Regions from separate parts of the Stenotrophomonas sp. STEN018 genome, predicted to be linked through region 1. Evidence: riboswitches for the same ligand, from Rfam matches in the RefSeq annotation. Region 1 holds a riboswitch; the other holds the start of a gene.
The links. A riboswitch is a leader RNA that binds a small molecule or an ion and turns the genes downstream of it on or off. The one in region 1 is predicted to bind thiamine pyrophosphate.
Positions count from the first base shown of each region.

Region 2: it holds a riboswitch for thiamine pyrophosphate, as region 1 does, so the genes downstream of both, thiC (phosphomethylpyrimidine synthase ThiC) here and ACVOMB_RS15810 (TonB-dependent receptor) in region 1, are expected to answer to the same signal.

Region 1 is NZ_JBRREK010000044.1:21,460-24,870, forward strand. It holds tRNA gene ACVOMB_RS15800 (tRNA-Gly) at 44-119, opposite strand; gene ACVOMB_RS15805 (phosphotransferase enzyme family protein) at 399-1,535, shown strand; TPP riboswitch at 1,579-1,674, shown strand; gene ACVOMB_RS15810 (TonB-dependent receptor) at 1,744-3,411, shown strand, end outside.
Region 2 is NZ_JBRREK010000008.1:59,737-63,147, forward strand. It holds gene ACVOMB_RS04995 (BCCT family transporter) at 1-1,303, opposite strand, end outside; TPP riboswitch at 1,574-1,675, shown strand; gene thiC (phosphomethylpyrimidine synthase ThiC) at 1,791-3,411, shown strand, end outside.

The DNA.
Region 1 (3,411 bases):
GCCTCGACATGAAAAGACCCCGCTGCGGGGGCCCTTTCCGATTTGGAGCGGGAAACGAGACTCGAACTCGCGACCTCAACCTTGGCAAGGTTGCGCTCTACCAACTGAGCTATTCCCGCGGTGTGGGGCGAATGATACAGACTTCGGCAGGGGCACGCCAGCGCTTTTTAACAATTCCTTTCACATTGGTCGTTTGGCTGTCTGCGCAGGATCTGCAATCCCTGTAGAGCCGAGCCATGCTCGGCTGGGGCTTTACCGGGAAGGCCCCTTGCCGAGCATGGCTCGGCACTACAACGGGAAGGCCCTTGCCGAGCATGGCTCGGCACTACATTCAGCAGCCTTGGCGGGGCTGGCGTACCATCGCGCCTCCCTCGCATCACCTGCCCCAGTCTGTCCTGATGACCCAGCAATCACACCGCGTGCAAGGCCTCAACAATGATGAGGTGGCCGCCGACTGGCCCGCCATCAATGCGACCGAGCTTGCCTGGCTGTGCGATCACTACCCGCAACTGGGCACTGACAGCATCCTGCTATGGCACAGCCCGCGACCGATGTCGGCCGCCGCCATTATTGCGGGTCCGCACGGCAAGGTCTTCGTCAAACGGCACCACCGACTGGTGCGCAGCGCTGCTTGCCTGCTTGAAGAGCATCAGTTCATCGCGCACCTCGCCAAGGCAGGGGTACCGGTTGTCCAGCTCCTGCACGGCCACGATGGCCAGACCGCCATTGAACACGGCGACTGGACCTACGAGCTGCACGCCGTAGCCGATGGCCAGGACCTGTACCGGGATGCCCCATCGTGGACACTGCTGACCGAAGTCGAACGCGCGCGCGCTGCCGGCCGCATGCTGGCCACCCTGCACCGCGCCTCCTCCAGTTACCACGCGCCCCAGCGCAGCACCCACCTGCTGGTCGCACGCGATGAGCTGATCCGTGCGGAAGACCCGATCGCGGCCCTCAAGGCCGATCTCGACAACCGACCCGGCCTCGCCCGCTACTTGTCGCGCATTCCCTGGGAGCAACAACTGCAGCGCAGCGTCATGCCCTGGCACATCGGACTGGCCGCGCGCCTGCAGGCCGAACCTCGGCTTTGGGCACACAACGACTGGCATGTTTCCAACCTGCTGTGGGGCCATGGCAAGAACGCGATGCAGGTCAGCAGCGTGCTCGACTTCGGCCTTGCCTCCCCCACCAGCGCCCTGTTCGACCTGGCCACGGCGATCGAGCGCAATGCCATCGCCTGGCTGGAACTGGAGCGCGGCGCCGACGCAGTGCGTATCGATATCGCGCTGGCCCTGCTCGACGGCTACCGCGATGTACTGCCCTTGTCGGCCGAGCGCGTACACCTGCTGGCCGACCTGCTGCCAATGGTGCATTTCGACTTTGCACTGTCCGAAGTCGAATATTTCGAAGGCGTCACCGGCTCCACCGCCAATGCCGATGTGGCCTGGCAGCCATTCATGCTTGGCCACCCCGAATGGTTCGCCAGCGCCCCCGGCCAGGCCTTGCTGCAGGCCCTGCACGCCGCCGCCTGAAGCGGCCCGACTCGCAAATCGTTCGCATTTGTAGTGAAATGGCGCCCTGAAGCGGGGGTGCCTGGATTTGCCAGGCTGAGAGAGTCCCTTGGAACCTGATCCGGTTTGCACCGGCGTAGGGAGCTTTGAGCAGCAGCCGTAGCGCCGTCATAGGCGCTGCGCATGCGCGCCTTCGCTTCGTCTCCCTTGTTGCCTGAAGACGAATCGAATGAACCCCTGCCTGCGCCCCACGCTGTTGTCTCTCGCCCTGAGCACCGCCCTGCCGCTGTACGCCAGCGACACCGGCCTTGATGCTGCCGCCGAACACTCCCCGACCGAACTGGCCGCCGTACGCGTACAGGCCCGCCAGCCGGAAGCAGACAATTCCCGCGCCAACAGCTTTGGCAGCGGCGACTGGAAAAGCACGCCGGCATCGATGAACGTGTTGGATCGCGACTTCCTCGACCACCAGCAGGTGCGCTCGCTTTCCGAACTGGCCAGCAATGACGCCTCGCTGGGCGATGCCTACGCCCCGGTCGGTTATTACCAGAACGTCGCCATCCGCGGCTTCGCGCTGGACACCGCCACCGGCTACCGCTTCAACGGCATGTCGATTGCCGGTGAACAGCGCCTGGCGCTGGAGAACCTGCAGTCGGTGGAAGTGCTGAAGGGTGAAGCAGGCCTGGCCGCCGGCGTGATGGCGCCGGGCGGCATCATCAACTACGTCGGCAAGCGGCCGGCCGAAGTACGCACCGTCACCCTCGGCACCGACAACGAAGGCTCGCGCTATGCCGCCATCGACGTCGGCCATTGGCTGACCCCGCGCATCGGCCTGCGCTTCAACGCCGCCTGGGACGACAGCGCGTCCTATATCGAACATGCCGATGGCCGCCGCAATTTCTATTCGCTGGCGACCGACTGGCTGATCGGCGAGCGCGGCAAGCTCGAAGTCGACGCCAACTACCAGACCAGCGCGCAGCGCTCGGCCTCCGGCTACCAGCTGCTGGGCGGACGTGAACTGCCGACCGGCGTGGACCGTGAACAGTTGCTCGGCTATCAGCCGTGGCAGAAGCCCGTAGGTATCGCCAGCACCAACATCACCGCGCTGCACACCTACGATTTCAACGCCAACTGGCAGTCACGCGCTGCCGTCAGCCACAGCCGCACAGTGATCGACGACAACGTCGCCTTCGCCTATGGCTGCTACTACGCCACGCAATGCGCCGATGGCAGCGTGCCCGGCAATTACTTCGCGCCTAACGGCGATTACGACATCTACGACTACCGCAGCCCGGACGACACCCGTCGCAACCAGGAACTGCGCGCCGAGCTGCGCGGCAGCTTCGACACCGGCAGCATCGGCCATCAGCTGACCATCGGTGCTGACCAGTTCCGTCGCACCGTCGACAAGCGTCGCAACGTCAACGAGTACGTTGGCACGGTCAACATCCATGACAAGCAGCTGCCGGTGTTCGAGCCCTCGCCGCTGATGCCGGGCGCGTCCGCACGTCGCCTGGACAGCCGCCAGACCGCGGTATTCGCGCTGGACCGCATCCAGCTCAATGAAGACTGGCAATGGCTGGCCGGCGGCCGCTACGTGCGCCTGGACGAACGCGCCTACGACAAGCGCGGCAATCCAGAACGCCGCAGCCGTCTGTCACGCTTCCTGCCGCAGACCGCGGTGATGTGGAAGGCCAGCGACAGCATCAATGCCTACGCCAGCTATGTCGAAGGCATCTCGCTCGGCCAGGAGGCACCGTTCTGGACCGCCAATGCCGATACCTTCCTGCCGGCAGTGCAATCGCGCCAGCTCGAAGTGGGAGTGAAGTATGCCAACAGTGAGCAGCTGACCTTGGGCGCTGCACTGTTCCGTACCACCCAGCCGTACCAGTACGCA
Region 2 (3,411 bases), on a different contig from region 1:
CCAGCTTGCGCGACAACGGTGGATCGCCGGCTTCGTCGGTGGACATGCTGGCCAGCACCAGTACCGCAGAGTCGGCGGAGGTGACGAAGAAGATGACCAGCAGTACCAAGGCCAGGCCCGACAGCAGCAACGAGGCCGGCATGCTGTCGAACAGCGTGAACAGTACCGTTTCATAGCCATTGCCCAGCGCCTGGACCAGATCGGCCTGACCAAACAACTCCGCCCACAGCGCGGTGCCGCCAAACACCGAGAACCACAGGAAGCCGAGCAGGGTTGGTGCCAGCACCACCCCGACCACGAATTCGCGCACGCTGCGGCCACGCGACACCCGCGCAATGAACGCGCCCACGAACGGCGCCCAGGCGATCCACCAGGCCCAATAGAAGATGGTCCAGTCCGCGACCCAGGTACTGCCGGAGAACGGCGACATGCGCAGGCTCATCGTCACCAGCTGGTTGAGGTAGGAGCCCAGCGTGGTGGTAAAGGTATCGAAGATGAAGCCGGTGGGGCCGAGCACCAGCACTGCGGCCAGCAGCAATGCCGCCAACGCCAGATTGAAGTTGGACAACCACTTGATGCCACGGTCCACGCCGCTGGTGGTGGAGATCATGTAGAGCACAAAGGCGATGGCGATGACGGTCATCTGCAGTGGCACGCCTGCGCTCACGCCGAACACCCGTTGCATGCCGGCAGCGATCTGGATGGTGCCGAACCCCAGCGTGGTGGCGACGCCGATGGCAGTGGCGACCACGGCGGCAATGTTCACCAGCTTGCCGACCCAGCCACGATGATGGCGGCCGATGACGGGTTGCAGCATGTCGCTGATCAGTCCGCGGCCGTTGCGGTTGTATTGGAACCAGGCCATTGCCAGCCCTATCAGCGCATAGATCGCCCACGGGTGCAGGCCCCAATGAAAGAACGAGTAGCGCATCGCGGCACGGGCGGCATCCATGCTTTGCGGCGCCAGGCCTTCCGGTGGGGTGACGAAATGCGATACGGGCTCGGCCGCGCCCCAGAACACCAGGCCGATGCCCATGCCGGCGGCGAACAGCATCGACAGCCAGCTTGCACGGGAAAAGTCCGGCTCGGCATCTTCGCCGCCGATGCGCAGGCTACCGAAGCGCCCGAACGCCAGATACAGCAGGAAACACAGCGTCAGGAACACGATCAGCAGATACATCCAGCCGGCGCCACGCACAACTTGCGTCAGCGTGGTCTGCACCACGTCGTTGAAGGGGCCTGGCGCGAGGCCGGCAATCAGCACCAGCAGCGCGACCAGTGCGATGGAGACACGAAACACCATGGAGGAGCTTCTCCGATCAAATAAGCGATTGAGGGGAGCGAGCCTGAGCTTGCAGGACAACCGGCGTGCACGATGGCAACGGGCCGGGAAAGGGGGAGCGGCAAGCGCCGCAAGGCAGTCATTGGGAATCAGCCGCAGCTGCATGCTACTGAATGGCACGTCACGATTACGTTAGTGAGCTGTGAGGTCATGTGCTTGACGGCTGTACCCGCAGCGAGCCAACCCTCGTTCCCGCCGGGTTGGCATTCCCGTCGATTGCAGGTCTAATGACGCCCGAAGCGGGGGTACCGCGGCCATTGGGCCACGGTTGAGACATACCCTTCGAACCTGATCCGGCTCATACCGGCGTAGGGAAGCTTCGTGTGCCGCCAGTCGATGTGCCCGCAATGGGCCAGGGCTGGTTGGCGTACGCCTTCGCTTCGTTCCGTCATGCGAATCCCTCGCGTGGCCTTCGCACTTCGCGTGTGGATAGACAGGACGAATGCCAATGAACGCACAGCCCAGCCTGCAGCAACAGGCCCAGCAACTCTCAGAGTCGGTGACCCGGCCGATTCCCGGTTCGCGCAAGATATTCGTCGCAGGCTCGCGCCCGGACCTGCAGGTGCCGATGCGTGAGATTGCGTTGACCCGCACGCCAACCTTGTTTGGTGGCGAGGAAAATCATCCGGTCACCGTGTACGACACCTCTGGTCCTTACACCGATCCGCAGGCCAATATTGATCTGGCAGCGGGGCTGGCAGCGGTGCGCACAGCCTGGATCGAGGAGCGCGGCGATACCGAGCAGTTGGCTGGGCTCAGTTCCGAATTCGGCCGTGGCCGTCAGCACGATGCCAAACTCGATGCCGTACGTTTCCCCGGCCGCACACTGCCCCGGCGTGCCATCGGCACTGCCAATGTCACCCAGATGCACTATGCACGCCGTGGCATCGTTACCCCTGAGATGGAATACGTCGCCATCCGCGAGAACCAGCGACTGGACGCGGTGCGTGATGCCAGTCTGCTTGCGCAGCATCCGGGGCAGAGCTTTGGTGCCAACATCCAACAGATCATCACGCCGGAGTTCGTACGCGATGAAATTGCGCGCGGCCGCGCGGTGTTGCCGAACAACATCAACCACCCGGAGTGCGAGCCGATGATCATCGGCCGCAACTTCCTCACCAAGATCAACGCCAACATCGGCAACAGCGCGGTGTCGTCCGGTATCGCGGAGGAAGTGGAGAAGCTGGTATGGGCGATCCGCTGGGGCGGCGACACGGTGATGGATCTGTCCACTGGCAAGCATATCCATGAGACGCGCGAATGGATCGTGCGTAACTCGCCGGTGCCGATTGGCACCGTGCCGATCTACCAGGCGCTGGAGAAAGTGGATGGTCGCGCCGAAGCGCTGACCTGGGAGATCTTCCGCGACACCTTGATCGAGCAGGCCGAGCAGGGCGTGGACTACTTCACCATCCATGCAGGCGTGCTGCTGCGGCATGTGCCGCTCACCGCCAAGCGCGTCACCGGCATCGTCTCGCGCGGTGGCTCGATCATGGCCAAGTGGTGCCTGGCGCATCACAAGGAGAACTTCCTTTACACGCACTTTGAAGACATCTGCCAGATCATGAAGGCGTATGACGTCTCCTTCAGTCTCGGTGACGGTCTGCGCCCGGGCTGCATTGCCGATGCCAATGACGCGGCACAGTTCGGTGAGCTGGAAGCGCTCGGCGAGCTGACCAAGATTGCGTGGAAACACGATGTGCAGACCATCATCGAAGGTCCCGGCCATGTGCCGATGCAGCTGATCAAGCAGAACATGGACAAGCAGCTGCAGGAGTGCGGTGAAGCACCGTTCTATACGTTGGGGCCACTGACCACCGATATCGCGCCGGGTTATGACCACATCACCAGTGCGATCGGTGCGGCGATGATTGGTTGGTATGGCACCGCGATGCTCTGCTACGTGACGCCGAAGGAGCACCTGGGCCTGCCCAACCGGCAGGATGTGCGCGATGGCATCATGGCCTACAAGATCGCCGCGCACGCCGCCGATCTGGCCAAGGGCCACCCGGGGGCGCAGGTCCGTGACAACGCCTTGAGCAAGGCGCGTTTCGAGTTTCGCTGGGAAG